3 regions of the Shewanella sp. 10N.286.52.E4 genome follow, and region 2 is predicted to be linked to each of the others. Evidence: predicted binding sites of a transcription regulator. Region 2 holds the regulator's gene; each other region holds the start of a gene.
What was found. The regulator NrdR, encoded in region 2, represses ribonucleotide reductase genes. The targets are predictions, from matches to a motif close to AAACACNANATNTNGTGTTT.
Positions count from the first base shown of each region.

Region 1: nrdA (class 1a ribonucleoside-diphosphate reductase subunit alpha) is a predicted target of NrdR. The motif match lies at 3,498-3,517, and genes of this name have one in related genera.
Region 3: nrdD (anaerobic ribonucleoside-triphosphate reductase) is a predicted target of NrdR. The motif match lies at 2,960-2,979, and genes of this name have one in related genera.

Region 1 covers NZ_JBFRJJ010000002.1:35,442-41,433, forward strand. Annotated here, with positions in the region: gene nrdB (class Ia ribonucleoside-diphosphate reductase subunit beta) at 1-950, opposite strand, end outside; gene nrdA (class 1a ribonucleoside-diphosphate reductase subunit alpha) at 1,005-3,293, opposite strand; gene AB4153_RS00520 (HAD family hydrolase) at 3,924-4,589, opposite strand; gene ubiG (bifunctional 2-polyprenyl-6-hydroxyphenol methylase/3-demethylubiquinol 3-O-methyltransferase UbiG) at 4,725-5,453, opposite strand; gene gyrA (DNA gyrase subunit A) at 5,810-5,992, shown strand, end outside.
Region 2 covers NZ_JBFRJJ010000004.1:40,685-46,676, forward strand. Annotated here, with positions in the region: gene AB4153_RS01625 (riboflavin synthase) at 1-193, opposite strand, end outside; gene ribD (bifunctional diaminohydroxyphosphoribosylaminopyrimidine deaminase/5-amino-6-(5-phosphoribosylamino)uracil reductase RibD) at 290-1,435, opposite strand; gene nrdR (transcriptional regulator NrdR) at 1,492-1,941, opposite strand; gene glyA (serine hydroxymethyltransferase) at 2,182-3,438, opposite strand; gene AB4153_RS01645 (DUF3943 domain-containing protein) at 3,761-5,446, opposite strand; gene ettA (energy-dependent translational throttle protein EttA) at 5,784-5,992, shown strand, end outside.
Region 3 covers NZ_JBFRJJ010000020.1:68,606-74,597, reverse strand. Annotated here, with positions in the region: gene AB4153_RS10725 (DUF3010 family protein) at 1-272, opposite strand, end outside; gene AB4153_RS10720 (DEAD/DEAH box helicase) at 342-1,727, opposite strand; gene rssA (patatin-like phospholipase RssA) at 1,858-2,829, shown strand; gene nrdD (anaerobic ribonucleoside-triphosphate reductase) at 3,040-5,160, shown strand; gene nrdG (anaerobic ribonucleoside-triphosphate reductase-activating protein) at 5,233-5,715, shown strand.

The DNA.
Region 1 (5,992 bases), on a different contig from region 2:
ATACGTTGGTTGGTTATATACTCAACATACTGACATAAAATTTGTTCATTTAAGCCAATCATTGAACCATCTTTGAATAGGTATTGTGCCCATTCTTTTTCTTGTTCAGCCGCTTTATAAAAAATATCGTAGGCTTGATCGTGACATTCTTTAGCGATTTCGCCCATTTCAGGATCGTCTTTACCACCTTGCATGATATTCACTATGTGCTGCGTACTATTTAAGTGCAATGCTTCATCGCGAGCAATTAAGCGAATAATTTTAGCATTACCTTCCATCAACTTACGTTCCGCGAAAGCAAATGAACAGGCAAAACTGACATAGAAACGAATCGCTTCTAAAGCGTTGACTGACATCATGCACAGGTAAAGTGATTTTTTAAGGATACGAGAGCTAACAGCTATCTCTTTACCATTAATCGTGTGCGTGCCTTCACCATGCAGATTGAATACTTGAGTTAACTCAATGAGGTCATCATAGTACTGAGCAATATCACCAGCACGTTTCAGAATTTCTTCGTTCACAACGATATCGTCAAATACAACCGAAGGATCGTTAACGATGTTACGAATAATATGGGTATACGAACGTGAGTGAATGGTTTCTGAGAATGACCAAGTTTCAATCCAAGTTTCTAATTCAGGTAACGACACTAACGGCAAAAGGGCAACGTTTGGTGAACGGCCTTGAATAGAATCAAGTAACGTTTGGTATTTAAGGTTTGAGATGAAAATGTGCTTTTCATGCTCAGGCAAACTTTGATAATCGATTTTATCTTTACTTACATCTACTTCTTCTGGGCGCCAGAAAAAAGATAATTGCTTTTCAATTAACTTTTCAAAAACTTCATATTTTTGTTGATCGTAACGCGCAACATTAACTGATTGGCCCATGAACATTGGTTCGTTCATTGGATTGTTCGGTGTTTGACAAAAAGTAGAGTAAGCCATTTATATATCCCAAAAAAGCGGCGAAAGTCCCCGCAATTATATGCTAATTATTGATTAAATTTTACAAGCGCCGCCGGCACAATCGTCATCTTCTTTTTCGACTACAGTAATGTCGTCTAAGTTGTCTGATGCACCATCACGAGTGTTGTGATAGTAAAGGGTTTTTACCCCCAACTTGTAGGCTGTAAGCAAATCTTTAAGCAAGGTTTGCATTGGAACTTTTTGACCGTCAAAGCGAGTAGGGTCGTAGTTAGTGTTGGCAGAAATTGCTTGGTCGATAAACTTCTGCATAATCCCGACTAATTCTAAATAACCGTTATTGTTCGGCATATTCCAAAGCAATTCGTACTGATGCTTAAGCTCATCAAAATCTGGTACTACTTGCTTTAACTGACCGTCTTTACTTGCTTTAACGCTGATTAATCCACGTGGTGGTTCAATACCGTTGGTCGCGTTAGAAATCTGCGAAGAGGTTTCTGAAGGCATCAATGCTGATAACGTAGAGTTACGTAAACCGTGCGCTTTAATGTCGCTACGTAATCCTTCCCAATCCATGTGTAATGGTTCATCACAGATTTTGTCTAAGTCACGTTTGTAAGTATCAATTGGCAAGATACCTTCTGCATAAGTCGTTTCGTTAAATAACGGACATGCACCTTGCTCTTTGGCTAAGTTCATTGACGCTTTCAATAAGTAGAATTGAATTGCTTCAAAGGTTTTGTGAGTCAAGTTGTTACCTGAGCCATCAGAATATTTCATGCCATTCTTTGCTAAGTAATTTGCAAAGTTAATTACACCTATACCTAGCGTACGACGATTCATTGAACCAAGTTGCGCAGAGATAATTGGGTAATCTTGGTAATCGAGTAAGTTATCCAAAGCACGAACGGCTAAATCAGCTAAAGGCTCTAGCTCTGATAAATCATTGATTGCACCAAGGTTTAGCGCTGAAAGAGTACAAAGGGCAATTTCACCATTTGGATCTTCAATGTTTTTCATTGGCTTAGTTGGCAAGGCAATTTCTAAACAAAGGTTAGATTGTTTGATTGGTGCAACTTTCGGATCAAACGGGCTGTGGGTATTACAATGGTCAACATTTTGAATGTAAATACGACCAGTGGAAGCACGTTCTTGCATCATTAGTGAAAATAATTCAACCGCTTTAATCTCTTTACGACGAATGCTAGTGTCAGCTTCATACTGCAAATAAAGGCGTTCAAACTCAACTTGGTCAGCAAAGAATGCATCGTACAAACCAGGCACATCAGATGGGCTGAATAAGCTGATGTTTTGTGACTTAATTAAACGCTGATACATCAGCTTGTTTAATTGCACACCATAATCAAGGTGACGAACACGGTTATCGTCAACACCACGGTTATTTTTCAGTACCAGCAGAGATTCAACTTCTAGATGCCAAATTGGGTAGAACAAGGTTGCTGCACCGCCGCGAACACCGCCCTGTGAACATGACTTAACTGCTGTTTGGAAATATTTGTAAAAAGGTAAGCAACCGGTGTGGAATGCTTCTCCGCCACGAATAGGGCTTCCTAATGCACGAATACGACCAGCGTTAATACCAATACCAGCACGTTGGCTAACGTATTTAACGATTGAAGAGGCTGTAGCATTGATTGAATCTAAGCTGTCATCACATTCAATTAATACACACGAGCTGAACTGACGAGTCGGCGTACGTACACCAGCCATAATCGGCGTAGGTAATGAAATCTTAAAAGTAGAAACCGCATCATAAAAGCGCTTGATGTAGTCAAGGCGGGTTTCTTTTGGATACTTAGCGAATAAACATGCAGCGACCAGAATATAAAGGAACTGGGCACTCTCGTATATTTCGTTAGTCACACGGTTTTGTACTAGATACTTACCTTCTAACTGCTTAACTGCAGCATATGAAAAGTTCATATCACGCCAATGATCCATGTAGCTGTCAAGAATGGTTAATTCTTCAGCTGTGTAGTCTTCAACGATGTGCTTATCGTATTTACCGATTTCTACTAAACGGTTAACTTGGTCGACTAACTTTGGAGGCTCAAATTGGCCAAAGGCTTTTTTACGAAGATGGAAAACAGCTAAGCGTGCAGCAAGAAATTGATAATCTGGCGATTCTGGAGAAATTAAATCCGCAGCGGCTTTAATAATAGTTTCATGAATAGCTTCAGTTGGAATACCATCAAAAAACTGCAGGTGTGATCGTAATTCTACTTCAGAGACTGATACGTTATTCAGTCCTTTTGCTGCCCATTCGATAACGCGATGAATTTTGTCTAAATCGATTGTTTCGCGCTCGCCACTACGTTTAGTGACTGTCATATTGCTGTTCATTAAAAAGAGACCTTGGTTCTATATTTATTGGTGTAATTTATTATTTGGATCTTGTTTAACCGTACTGCTTACGATCGCCAATAAATCACATTACGTTCCCTTGTAAGTCGATCATCCAAAAGCATTTACAACATTAAATTTACAAAAATACTAGTGATACAGCGAGATACTGAGCTTTTTAAGCTAGTGTCTCGTGGTGATGTCATACACAAGATATGGTGTTTTTAAATTTGATACATACAAGATAGTGAGGTTGGCGTACTTTTGCAAGCAAGATTTTACTGAATAACTTGTGGATATCTTATGTATAGTGAAACAAGTTAGTAAAAGCTAACCTGCTAACGCAAATTACGCTTTGAATAATTAGGCTAGGTTAAATTTTGAACGAAGAACGAGTTCGGTTTGATCGCTACAATATTCAGCGATCGATTGTTTTGTTGAAAAAATAGTTTGATCTTTATAGAAAGGTTTTGCTAAGCCAAACTGATATTATTTAATCCATTAAAACACTGTCAAAATTAGTCTTAAAGTACGGTAAACGAATGAAAATGCCCCAGTACTTAGAGAAGAGTGTTTAGATAACAGTGTTTAGAGAACAGTTTTTAGAGCTCAGTGATTAGAGCACAGTGTTTAGAGCACAGTGTTTAGAAAGTATTGCTGGAGCGCATGAACTGATTCGAATTCAAGTTGGCTTGGCCATTGTGACGGTGTATCAGATTCAGACAAATAACCCCACAATGCCGTCCCACCAATCATACCTGCTTTTTCTGCCGCGACTAAGTCACGCTCAGCGTCACCAAGGTATAAGATGTGCTCTGGTAGACAGTCAATTTGTTGAGCGGCTAATAACATTGGCGCAGTATGTGGTTTTGGATATTGAGTTGAGTCACCGCTAATTACCGTTTTGGCCCTTTTAGTCAGCCCTAAAGCACAGACTAGAGGGCGAGTAAACTTAGCTTGCTTGTTAGTGACGATCCCAAATGGGATATTATGACTATCTAATAAAGTTAGGAAGGCTTCGAATCCTTGAAATAATTTCGCTTTCTCACCATTGACTAGTTTGTAGTAGGCCAATAAGGATTGTTGAATTTCAATTTGAGATGCTTCATCAAGGTGTGGCACTCCGGCTTTAACCAGTGCCAAACTTCCATGAGAAGCTGAGTAACGTAATTCATCAACGCTTTTAGACTCAATGCCGCGTTCTTGTAGGCTTAAATTTAATGCATGAATCAAATCTGGGGCGGTATCAGCAAGAGTACCATCTAAATCAAACAACACTGCTTTAATCGAATTCATACATCCCTTAGTTACGTAATCGACACTTTATCAATGAGCAAAACGGATTAGCACTCTTTGTCAAAGCCAATTCTGCCAACGAAGCATTTTGCCTCTGGCAGCACCGTATTTGATGCTACCTATGAAAACTATTAATTAGTCAGCCACTTTTTGAGTGGCAATCATATAATTAACGTCAACTTTATTAGTGTACTTATATACACCCGATAATGGGTTATGGGTAATGCCTAGGGCATCACGACAAATTAGATCTGTTTTATCCACTAAATTTATTAACTCAGATGGTTTAATAAACTTACTGTGATCGTGTGTGCCGACTGGCAGCATTTTTAATACATATTCAGCACCTACAATGGCTTGTATATAAGACATCATATTGCGGTTAATGGTTGAGAAGAACACATAACCTTCAGGTTTTACCATGTCACAACAGGCTTGAATCACAGATAATGGGTCAGGGACGTGCTCAAGCATCTCCATACAAGTGACAACATCGTATTTAGCAGGGTTTGCACCAGCATGCTCTTCAGCTGTCATTGTGTCGTAATCCACTGTCACGCCTGTTTCTAATGCATGCAGCTTTGCCACTTCTATTTGGGCTTCACCCATATCAAGCCCAGTCACTTTCGCGCCTATTTTTGCCATGCTTTCAGACAAAATGCCACCACCGCAACCAATATCAACGACTGTTTTACCAAACAAACCACCACAGGTTTGGTCGATATAATTTAATCGCAATGGGTTCAGCAAATGTAAAGGTTTAAAGTCACCATTTGGATCCCACCAAGACTCAGCCATATTGGCAAATTTTTCGATTTCTTGATGATCAACATTTTGTTGAGTGGTGTGTTCTTGATTCGACATTGCAAGGACCCATGATTTATTAGTGATTATTGCATGCATTATAACCATCCGTTGCAATAAACATAGTGAGATGAAACAAGATTCATTTCTAGTTGGTTATATATTCAACACTATTTGTAGATAAAAAGGACATCCGATATTTGTTAAACCATTTTCGTAATTTAAATAGTAGAGAAACCTAAACAATATTGACTTATTCTTGCTGTTTTTATTCAGTTTTTCACTTGCTTTAACTTTTCGTTGTCCTAGGGTCTAGCCACTTTTTATATCTGTGTTAGAATGCCAAATCACGTTTTTGAGCTACACAATAAAATGGAATAATTATTGTGCGCTAATTTTAGGGGAACGAGCAGTTTATGACTGATCTGGCATCATCAATTTCGCCAATTAACATCGAAGACGAACTAAAAAATTCTTATTTAGATTATGCAATGAGTGTAATCGTAGGTCGTGCATTACCCGACGTTCGTGACGGTTTAAAACCGGTTCACCGTCGTGTGCTTTTTGCAATGAACGAATTAAAGAACGACTTTAATAAG
Region 2 (5,992 bases):
CCGAAATGTCAGCAACGTATCCGTCAGCAAGGCATTGGACCACGGTTAAACACACACCGTTAGTGGCAATACTATCGCCTAACTTCACATCAGATAAATCCAGATGACCACTTGCTACGTTTAGGCGTATATCATCACCTTTACGCTCGATTTTTCTTAATGTGCCTAAGGCTTCAATAATGCCGGTAAACATAATGACTCACTTGTATTAATTTCGGTTCAATTTAATCAACTTGGCCAGTGCTTGCTCATGCCAGCAATTACAGCCTATTTAAGCAAGTTGATTCTGCTAGAGACTAAATATCATACGTTGATCTGCACCTATGCGGCGCGAATCGACTAATTGTAGCTCAGGAATTTGTTCCATACTTTGATAGTCATTCAGTTGTAATAAATTACGCCCGTGACTACCTAAAATTTTCATTGCTTGATAAAGGTAGAGTTCATCAGCAAGCTTTGCATCTAACACGCTACCCGCAAGGGATGCGCCTGATTCAATCAAAACTGAGTTGCATTGTTTACCTAAGTAAGTAAATAACGCATGTAAATCAACGCGTCCATCTTCATTTGCGGCAATAGTGATACAACTAACATGATTGTTAAATTTTTCTCTTACTTCTGCGGCGTAGTCGACACAAGAAACCAACAGGATAGGCGATGGGATATCAAATAATTTGAATTCACTTGTTAGCCTTGCGCGGCTATCTAAAATCACCCTTAGAGGTTGTTGTAGATCTGCGGCCGAAACTGAGTTTTTCAAGCTGCCAAGTTGTTCATAACGCACATTCAATGATGGGTCATCAGCCAATACCGTTTCAACGCCTGTCACTAAGGCACAATGACGGGCGCGAAGCTTTTGAACATCAGCGCGCGCATCAGGTCCAGTGATCCATTTGGAAACACCATTTGAAAGCGCTGTTTTGCCATCAATACTGGCTGCCAGTTTAATCGTAACTCTAGGCAGACCCGTGTTCATTTTCTTGGTGAAGCCTAAGTTTAATAGCTTAGCTTGCTCAGTTAGCAAACCTATGTCGACTTGAATGCCTGCTTCTTTTAATAAACGGATTCCATTGCCAGCCACTTGTGGGTTTGCATCCACTTCAGCAATCACAACCCGTTTAACCCCTGCCTCGATTAAGGCTAAAGCACAGGGCGGCGTTCGGCCATAATGACTGCACGGTTCAAGGGTGACATAAGCAGTAGCCGATGATAGTTTTGTTTGATTTTGCTTCGTCTGTACATCTTGAAGCGCATGAATTTCAGCATGTGGGCCACCCGCTTTAATATGGTACCCCTGACCAATAATGTGATCGTTTACAGCAATGACACAGCCAACATTTGGATTTGGACGCGTGGTATAGCGCCCTTTCTCTGCCAATGAAATGGCAAGGCTCATCATTTCAACATCAACTACTGACCACTGAGACATAGACACCTACTTGAAATAGCCGCAGCAAATGGCCTCTGCGGTATAAAAAATGGAAACAGGAATTACTTTTGTAATTTAGCGATGGCTTCGCCAAACTGTGAAACGTCTTCAAAGGCGCGATAAACAGACGCAAAACGTATGTACGCTACTTTATCTAATACCATCAATTGTTCCATCATCAGGTTGCCAATCATTGCAGAGTCAATCTCGCGCTCACCTGTTCCACGTAAGGTAGATTTAATCTTAGATAGTGCTTGTTCAATTTGATCAATCGATACCGGACGTTTTTCAACCGCACGCAGCATACCGCCACGTAGCTTATCTTCATCAAACGGTTGACGGGTGCCATCTTGTTTAATGACCCGTGGCATGACTAATTCTGCACCTTCAAAGGTGGTAAAGCGTTCATGGCACAATGTACATTCCCGACGACGACGGACTTGATGGCCATCAGCCACAAGACGAGAATCAATCACTTTGGTATCTGTCGCGCTACAAAATGGGCAATGCATATTCGCTCCTGAAATAAAAATAAAATGGCCGTAAGCACAAAGTACTTACAGCCATTAAAGTTTATCCTATTTACTTTATAAGGTTAACCTTATCATTAAGATTATCCTACTTAGTTCATATGGATGATATGTCTAAGCTGATGTTGAAATGCTTGCTAATATTATTAAACAACATACAAGCATCTTTGCTAGACAAAAATGCAGCAGTACTCCTGTTAACAGCACTGCCTGTAAACAGTATTACCCGTAAACAGGATACTTAGCACATAACTCAAGCACTTGGTTTTTAACGCGCTCGATTGTACCTTCATTAGTGATGTCATCTAACACATCACACATCCAGTTAGTCAGCTCAACAGATTCAGTTTCAGTAAAACCACGACGGGTGATTGCTGGAGAACCAATACGTAAACCAGAAGTAACAAATGGTGAACGTGGGTCATTTGGTACTGAGTTTTTGTTAACAGTGATGTTAGCTTTACCTAGCGCAGCATCGGCATCTTTACCTGTCATATCTTTGCTGATTAGATCTAGCAAGAATAAGTGGTTGTCTGTACCACCAGAAACAACATCATAACCACGCTCAATGAAGGTTTTTGCCATCACTTTAGCATTCGCAACAACTTGCTCTTGGTAAGTGGTGAACTCAGGATCTAGTGCCTCTTTAAATGCAACCGCTTTAGCAGCAATAACGTGCATTAAAGGACCACCTTGGCCACCAGGGAATACTGCCGAATTTAACTTTTTGTAAATGTCTTCATCATTCACAGCTGAAAGGATCAAACCACCACGAGGACCAGCAAGCGTTTTATGAGTTGTCGTTGTAACAACGTGAGCGTGTGGCAGTGGATTCGGGTAGATACCTGCAGCAACAAGACCAGCAACGTGCGCCATATCGACAAATAAGTAAGCACCTACTTTGTCAGCGATTTCGCGGAATTTACCCCAATCGATAATACCTGAATAAGCAGAAAAACCAGCAATGATCATTTTTGGTTTATGTTCAACGGCTAAACGTTCAACTTCAGCGTAATCAATCTTACCTGTGGTTTCATCGATACCGTACTGAACAGCATTATATAACTTGCCAGAAAAGCTAACGTGAGAACCATGAGTCAAGTGACCACCATGGGCTAAACTCATACCTAAAACAGTATCACCGCCTTGAAGCAGTGCCATGAAAACAGCTGAGTTTGCTTGAGAACCAGAATGTGGTTGTACGTTAGCGTATGTAGCGCCGAATAATTCTTTTGCACGAGAAATAGCTAACTCTTCTGCAATATCCACATGCTCACAACCACCGTAATAACGCTTACCAGGGTAACCTTCTGCATACTTGTTAGTTAGCTGTGAACCTTGAGCTTCAAGAACACGTGGGCTGGTATAGTTTTCTGATGCGATTAATTCAATGTGCTCTTCTTGGCGACGAGTCTCATCTTCAATTGCTGCAAATAGTTGTGGATCATAATCTGCGATATTCATAGCTTTCTTTAGCATTGCTCACTCCAGCTGTTAATTCTTATAGTAGGGTTGCGCGGTATGATACAGCGCAATTGATCACAATCCCAGCATTTGAAACATGAAATTACTTGCAATTCATTATGAGTACCATTTGCCATCTATAAATTTTCAGCTGCAGCAGCTTTCAGTAATTGTATTTCATAGAAAAATCCAAATTAACTCTTAGTTTCATAACCTTGTGACAATTTTAAGAAAACTCTTTTCTAAAATATTAATCAGCAAAATATTTAAGCTCTACAGCTCAATTTATCACAAAAACTAGATAGTCTAATCTATGATACAGGCAATGATTTATCGGCTAATATTGATAAGTAAAGTGAATACTACTGCGACTTTCTGTTTCATCATTTCGATTGGCAATGGCCAAGTTTTCAATTCCGGTTAATGTGCCACTTCGATCGATACGTTCATGGTGAATACTGATACTCATAGTATTCGTTAAAGGAACATCGAGATAAACTTCATACCTATCACGTGCATCTTTAAAATCTAGGTCACTGACGTTTGGATTCCAATCACTGCTTCGATTAAACTCATTATCATCTATAGAGTCCCAGCGTTGACTTTGAAACTTAACCCCGAGCAACAATTGTTTATAATTCGCCTCTAGTGCTAATTTGGCAGTATGGCCTAAAGCATATCCATAGCCACCTTCCCAAAGCACCGATTTTGTCCCCCAAAAATGGCCTCCATTTTGGCGATAATCTTTTGTTGCAAATGGTTTCACCATACTAAAATCACCAAACAGGTCGCCTCTGATACTTATCGAAACATCATCAACAAACCATTGCGTTCCAGCAGATACACCAATCACATTTATTGCAGCGTAAAAATCTTCCTCTTCATCTTGACCCAGACTGCTATATTCCAGCCCCATGGATGGGCCAATAAACCAAGTCTGGCGTCTATTTTCAGAATCTAATATGGTATTAACATCGCTCGTCCAGCCACCTAAAAAAATCGAAGAATCCATTTGCCAATCTTCAATCCCTTCGTTAGAAACCCCCAGTTCCATGTTTAAATCGACCTGGCTAGGTGTCGCAGATAAAGCATCATATTTTCCTTGAACGCTATCAACACTCGCCTCTAATCCCAATATTAAAGAAGTCGTAGAAATATCAGCCTGCTTTTTGCTGGAGTACATTGCACCTGTATAGATGTTGAACGTATCCTTGGCGTATGTTCGATTAAACCTTTGTGGGTTATCATAACCAAACCAACCTTTAATGGTTTTAGCCGGATTAAAAACACTACTAAAAGCCGTTGGAACCCAACCTTGTTTTGAATCTAACATTTCAGATATTTGAAATAAGCTTTCACCCAATACTGCACCACCAAATGTTGTAACGATTTGATCATTCACACTTACCACTTCTTTATATTCAGCAAAGACTTCCCAGACTGCCGATGCGATAAAATTACCCGCCATAGATTCATAATAATTAAAGTTATAATTACGAAACGCTTGATAATACAGTGCGCCAGCATAGGTATGCCCCCAATTCATGCCTACCTTGTTGTCATCAAGTTTCCAAGCATCAGTTGTCACAATTCTATCTGCAAAATATTGCCCTGCATTGCCTTCAATTTCGTAATCAAAATCTCCTTCCATACTTTCTTCACTGGTCAGGTAAAGTACCTCGCCAATGACTAATACCGTAGAAATTTCAATTAATGCTCCCCACCAGTCTTTATCTATTAGCTCAGTATCTGTGATAAGAGTTTCACCTTTTTGTAAATCAGGCCCACTAATACTTCTAATGTCTTTTCCTGCAGTGATAGAGCTTATGACTAAACCTGATGGCTCATAATTAAGTTGATTAACTTCATTTGAATATGATTGATTAACTGCTGAATAAAAGGATTTATCTGAACTTTCATCTTTGCTGTTAATGGCGAAAACAGCGGTTGGTTGGTCTTTTTCAATGAATAAAGACCTGTATTCTTTTGCTTGGAGTTCTTGGGCATTAACTTGACTACACAAGCAGAATATTGAAACAGAAAACAACGAATTACATAGTAATATTCTCTTTAAAGCCTTCCTTTGTATCGTGCTCACTTTAATCCCTTAACATATTTTGAAAAATTAACCTGATATCACCAACAATCAGTGATTGTCCCTCTTTCTATCCATAAATCGGGTTGTTACAACTATGTTGTAGACGATTATTACTTTATTCGGTTGTTTTTGTTAAGTAGTTTTTTGACCTATCGGTGTGGAATAAACCTTCAATGACAAAAGTTCGATTTTCAGTTACGGCGAGATTGAAGTAGAATTAATTAAATTTCCTAGTCCGAATCTTAGTCAAAGAGATATAAATATGGCTCAGTTTGTATATAGCATGCTTAGAGTGGGCAAGATTGTTCCACCTAAAAAACAAATCCTTAAAGATATTTCCCTTAGTTTTTTTCCTGGCGCCAAGATTGGTGTTCTGGGTTTAAACGGTTCAGGTAAATCTACTCTGCTTAGAATCATGGCAGGGTTAGATACTGAAATCGAAGGTGAAGCTCGCCCGATGCAAGATTTAAA
Region 3 (5,992 bases), on a different contig from region 2:
ATTTGAATCGCTGATTCTAATTTAAAGCTGGTAGCAGAACCTGCAAATTTACCTTTTTGTTCACGTTCAATGATGACGATTTCGTCAACTTTGTAGTCTTCCATTAACTTGTGGAAAGCAAAGTGAAACTCACGAATAGATTCTGTTTCAGCAGATTTAGAAATGCTGAAAGAGATTTGACGACATTCAGGTACATTGAATGTTTCAACTTCGTAAGTTAATAAGCTAATGATGGCTTCGCCACCTTTTAATTCCACGCCACAAATTTTCATGTTTCACCTTACTTTTGAACTAGTTTGTTTTGCCTAACAGAGCATATGCTTCATTAGGCTTAAATGGGTTTAATCTTCGCCAAGCTCTTGTTCATCATCTTGAACAATTGAGTTATCGTTTTCTAAAATTTTGGCTGGCTTTGCCTTACGTCGCATTGGCGCGTCACCAATATCAACACCTGTAATAAAACGCTTATCGCGTTTGGGTGCTGTTTTAGGTTTATTCGCTGTGCTGCGCTTTTTGTTCGATGCTTTAACATCGGCAGTTTTCGCATTGTTACTGCCAGCTTTTGGCTTGTCTTTTAAGCCTTTGAATTTGCCTTGTAGACCTTCAATGGTCGAGAAGTCAAAATTCTTACGTAAGAATACTTGGATCTTTTTAAAGCTTTCCCAGTCTTTAGGGCCAACTAATGAGATCGCATCACCTTTAGCGCCAGCTCGGCCAGTTCGGCCAATACGGTGAACATACTCTTCGGCAAATTTTGGCATGTCAAAGTTAATCACTAATGACACGTTTAATAAATCTAACCCGCGCGATGCAACGTCAGTGGTCACCAAAATCTTTTGTTGGCCACGGCTGAATTTATCCATAATCTGATTACGGGCAGATTGATTTAAGTCACCACTTAATGCCGCCGTTTCTAAGCCTTCTTCTGCAAGCAGTTTAGCTAATCTATCGGTATCAGAGCGGGTCGCAGTGAAAATTATCACCTGCTTGTGTTGTTCATTTTTCAACACATGTTGTAGTAGCGCTTGTTTATGATCTAAGTGATCAACCAAGAACACGCGCTGGTTAATGTCTTTATGTTCGTTATGTGATGCACCAATAGCGACATGACTTGGTGTTTTCAATAAGGTTGCCGCGATATCATTGATATGATCGTGATCAAGCGTTGCTGAAAACATCAGTGTTTGTCTGCGTTTGTGATCGGCAGCTTCATTGATGGCTTTTAATTGCGGCGCAAAACCTAAATCAAGCATGCGATCGGCTTCATCAAGAATTAGCAATTCTAGTCCATTAAGGTACAGGTGACGTTGTGCTAGATGATCTGCAATACGACCAGGCGTTGCCACAATAAAATGTGGGTCACGAGATAATGACTTTGCTTGATCGTTAAAGTTTTCGCCGCCTAAAATGCTCACTGCTTTATATTGGGTGTTTGCCACCAATAAACGCAGTTGACCATAAACTTGTTGGGCAAGTTCTCGAGTCGGCAGTAATATGAGCACACGCGGATCTTTTTTAGATAAGGCCTTTGTTGATATTACGCGCTGCAAAGCAGGTAATAAAAATGCCAGGGTTTTACCTGAACCGGTTTTTGAAGATGCCATTAAATCTTTACCCGCTAGGGCAATCGGCAGGGCTTGCTGCTGAATTTCAGTTGGCTCAGAAATGCCCATATGCTTTAGACTTTCAAGTAAGCGTTTGTCTAAAGAAAAATCGGTAAATAACAAAGGTAAATCCCCTAAAAAATGATAGCCAGATATTATAACGTGTAAGCCTGAGATAGCCAACAGCTTAAGCCTCAGTTATGCTGAGTATTAGCATTTTAATTTCAATGTATTTTTAAGGATGTAAACAAACATGTCAGATGTACCCAAGGATCCGCCTAACACTAAACAATTACGAATTGGTGTAGCGTTAGGCAGTGGTGCGGCTAAAGGTTGGGCCCACATTGGGGTATTAAAAGAACTTGCTGAAATGGGTGTGCATCCAGATAAAGTGGCCGGTTGTTCAGTAGGGGCATTGGTCGGTGCAGCGTACGCTAATGATCATCTCGATGAGTTAGAAGGTTGGGTTAGAGGTTTTTCAAGCTGGGATGTACTTGGTCTAATGGATTTAAGCTGGCGCAAAGGCGGTTTAATTAGTGGTGAGAAGGTGTTTGATGTTTTGGCTGGTCGTATTGGTGAGCTAAGTATTGAGCAACTGAAAAAACCTTTTTCGGCGGTAGCGACTGATTTATATTCAGGTCAAGAAATTTGGTTTAAAGAAGGTGATTTACGCCATGCTGTCAGAGCTTCTTGCTCAATGCCAGGCTTTTTACCGCCAGTGCAATTACAAGATCGCTGGTTAGTTGATGGTGCTGTGGTGAATCCTGTTCCTGTATCAATGTGCCGTGCAATGGATGTTGATGTGGTGATTGCCGTTGATTTAAATGGTCACCGCCGTAATAGCATGCACATGTTGCCACAGCAGATGAAAAGCCGAGCTCCGACTGCACTAGAAAAGCAGCAGCAAGAAGGCGCTGAACCAGAGTCCGCTTTTATGGATATTTTAGGTAAGGGTAAAGAGTACATCGCAGGTTTGTCTGAAAAGTTCTCTATGTCGACTAAATCACACCCTGGGATGATTGCTGTGATGTCTCAGTCAATGGACATTTTAGAGCAACGTCATAAACGCGCACGGTTAATGGGCGATCCCCCCGATGTGTGTTTAGTGCCACAGTTAGCAGATATCGGTACGATGGAGTTTCACCGTGCAGCTGAAGCGATAGAAGCTGGCAGACAATCTGTTCGTCAAACTGCGCATTTAATCAACTCTGCATTAGGCCGATAACGGTTTTCAATTCCATGGTCAAGCTTTGTCTGTCTAAACAGTGCAGAGCTTGGCAGTAATATTTTTCATTTCTCACCTCGTCAGTTAAATATGATCTAGATCATAGATTTCTAGTCTTCATTATTGCTTAATACACCATATCTAGTGTTTATTGGTTTTTTGTTGTGGATATATAGTGTTTATATCCTGTGCATAAATGGAGTAAAAGTAATGCCTGTAGTAATTAAAAGGGACGGTTGTCGGACTTTATTTGATGAGTCTAGAATTAAGGATGCCATTGTTGCTGCGATGGAAACTGCTACAGGTAGTGCTGATAGTGATTACGCTGAAACTGTTGCTTGTGTGATTAGAGATCAAGTCTCAGACAAGCAAGAAGTTGACATTCACCACCTACAAGGTCTGGTAGAAAACTTATTAATGGAAGGGCCTCATAAAGAAGTGGCTCGTCATTATATTGAGTATCGCCATGATCGCGATATTTGTCGTGAAGCAAAAAGTAAACTTAACTGCGAAATTCGTGGTTTAGTTGAACAAAGCGACAGCTCTATTCTAAATGAAAATGCCAATAAAGACGCGAAAGTGATTCCAACACAACGTGACTTATTAGCCGGTATTGTGGCTAAGCATTATGCTAAATCGCACCTATTACCAAAAGATATTGTGGCTGCTCATGAATCAGGCCAACTGCATTACCATGATTTAGATTACGCACCTTTTTTCCCAATGTTTAACTGCATGCTGATTGATTTATCGGGCATGATGACCCATGGCTTTAAAATGGGTAATGCTGAGATTGATACACCAAAATCAATTTCAACAGCGACCGCTGTGACAGCGCAGATTATTGCTCAAGTGGCTAGCCACATCTATGGCGGCACCACGATTAACCGAATTGACGAAGTGTTAGCTGAGTTTGTGCAAAAAAGTTACCAAAAGCAATTAGTGATTGGTAAAGAGTGGGGCGTAAGCGATGTTGAAGCTTTTGCCATGGCGCAAACTGAAAAAGAATGTCATGACGCATTCCAGTCTTTAGAGTATGAAGTGAACACATTGCATACTGCAAATGGTCAAACGCCATTTGTAACTTTTGGATTTGGTTTAGGCACAAGCTGGGAATCACGTTTAATTCAAAAGTCGATTCTTACTGTGCGTATGGCAGGTTTAGGTAAAAACCGTAAAACCGCTGTATTCCCTAAGCTTGTGTTCGCTATTCGTGATGGTGTTAACCATAAAGCGACTGATAGTAATTACGATGTGAAGAAGCTGGCTTTAGAATGCGCAACAATGCGCATGTATCCAGACATTCTTAACTATGAACAAGTTGAGCGTGTTACGGGATCATTCAAAACTCCTATGGGTTGTCGTTCTTTCTTAGGCACTTACGAAGAAAATGGCGAGCTTATCCATGAAGGCCGTAACAACTTAGGTGTGGTTAGTCTTAACCTACCAAGAATTGCCATAGAAGCTAAAGGCGATGAAAAAGCATTCTTCGCCTTACTTGATGAAAGAATGACATTGGCTCGTAAAGCATTAGATACCCGCATTGCTCGTCTTGTTGGAGTTAAAGCACGTGTTGCGCCAATTCTTTATATGGAAGGTGCTTGTGGTGTTCGCTTAAAAGCGGATGATGATATTTCTGAAATTTTCAAAAATGGCCGTGCGTCTATTTCATTAGGCTACATCGGTCTTCATGAAACGATTAATGCATTATATGGCACAGAAGAGCATGTATTCGACAGTGAGCTTTTACGCACTAAAGCTGTTGAAATTATCAATGTGATGAAGCGTGCTACAGAATCATGGAAAGCTGAAACAGGTTATGGCTTTAGCTTATACAGTACACCAAGTGAGAACTTGTGTAGCCGTTTCTGTCAGTTAGATGCAAAACAGTTTGGTGTGGTTGAAGGTGTTACTGATAAAGGTTATTACACCAATAGCTTCCATTTAGATGTAGAAAAGAAAGTTAACCCATACGATAAAATTGATTTTGAATTACCGTACCCAGAAATCACTAACGGTGGCTTTATTTGTTACGGTGAGTTCCCTAACATGCAACACAACATTGAAGCATTAGAGAACGTTTGGGATTACAGCTATAGCCGTGTGCCATATTACGGCACTAACACACCGATTGATGAGTGTTATGACTGTGGTTTTGTAGGTGAGTTTAACTGTACTAGTAAAGGGTTTGTGTGTCCTAAATGTGGCAACCATGAACCAAGCCGTGTATCTGTAACACGTCGTGTATGTGGTTATTTAGGTAGTCCTGATGCAAGACCGTTTAACTATGGTAAGCAAGAAGAAGTGAAGCGCCGCGTTAAGCATATCTAGTCGCGTCATTGAGTTAACATAGAATCAAATAAGGCGCTGATTAGCGCCTTATTTATTTGAAAGGTAAGTGTTATGAATTTTCATCAGTATTATCCAGTCGATGTGATAAACGGTCCCGGAACGCGCTGCACTTTGTTTGTATCGGGTTGCGAACATCAATGTCGCGGTTGTTATAACCAATCGACCTGGGATCCGCGTTCAGGTCATGAAGTGGATAAGCCAATGGAAGATCAAATCATTGCTGATTTAAACGACACGAGAATCAAACGTCGTGGATTATCTTTGTCAGGCGGCGACCCATTATTCCCTGCAAACTTAACCGCTATCTTGTCTTTGGTTAAACGAGTTAAAGCTGAATGCCCTGATAAAGATATTTGGCTTTGGAGTGGTTATAAACTGGATGAGATGTCACTTAAGCAACAACAAATATTGTCGTATGTTGACGTATTGGTTGATGGAAAATTTGAACAAGATTTAGCTGATCCAAGCCTTAAATGGCGGGGTAGTTCAAATCAAGTTATTCATGACATGAGTTCGCTTATTGCTGTTGGTTAACTTTTGGAATTGGCTTGTTAATTGTCATGAGCGAGCTTTTAAAACTCATTTTTAATGCTCTTATTTAACAACTTCAATAACTGCGACACGAACAATCAGAGTTGTCCTCGCCAATAATTACGTTGTTGTTTTAGCCTCGCTTCAACTTGAATGTTATAAAAACAGTATAGTAATCAAAGTTCAATTTATAGCCATCAGGCAATGAAACTCCCATAGCAGTGATGAAATGATAAATTTATGCGCTGTAACAAGTTTTCAAGTTAGCTAATTTAACCCC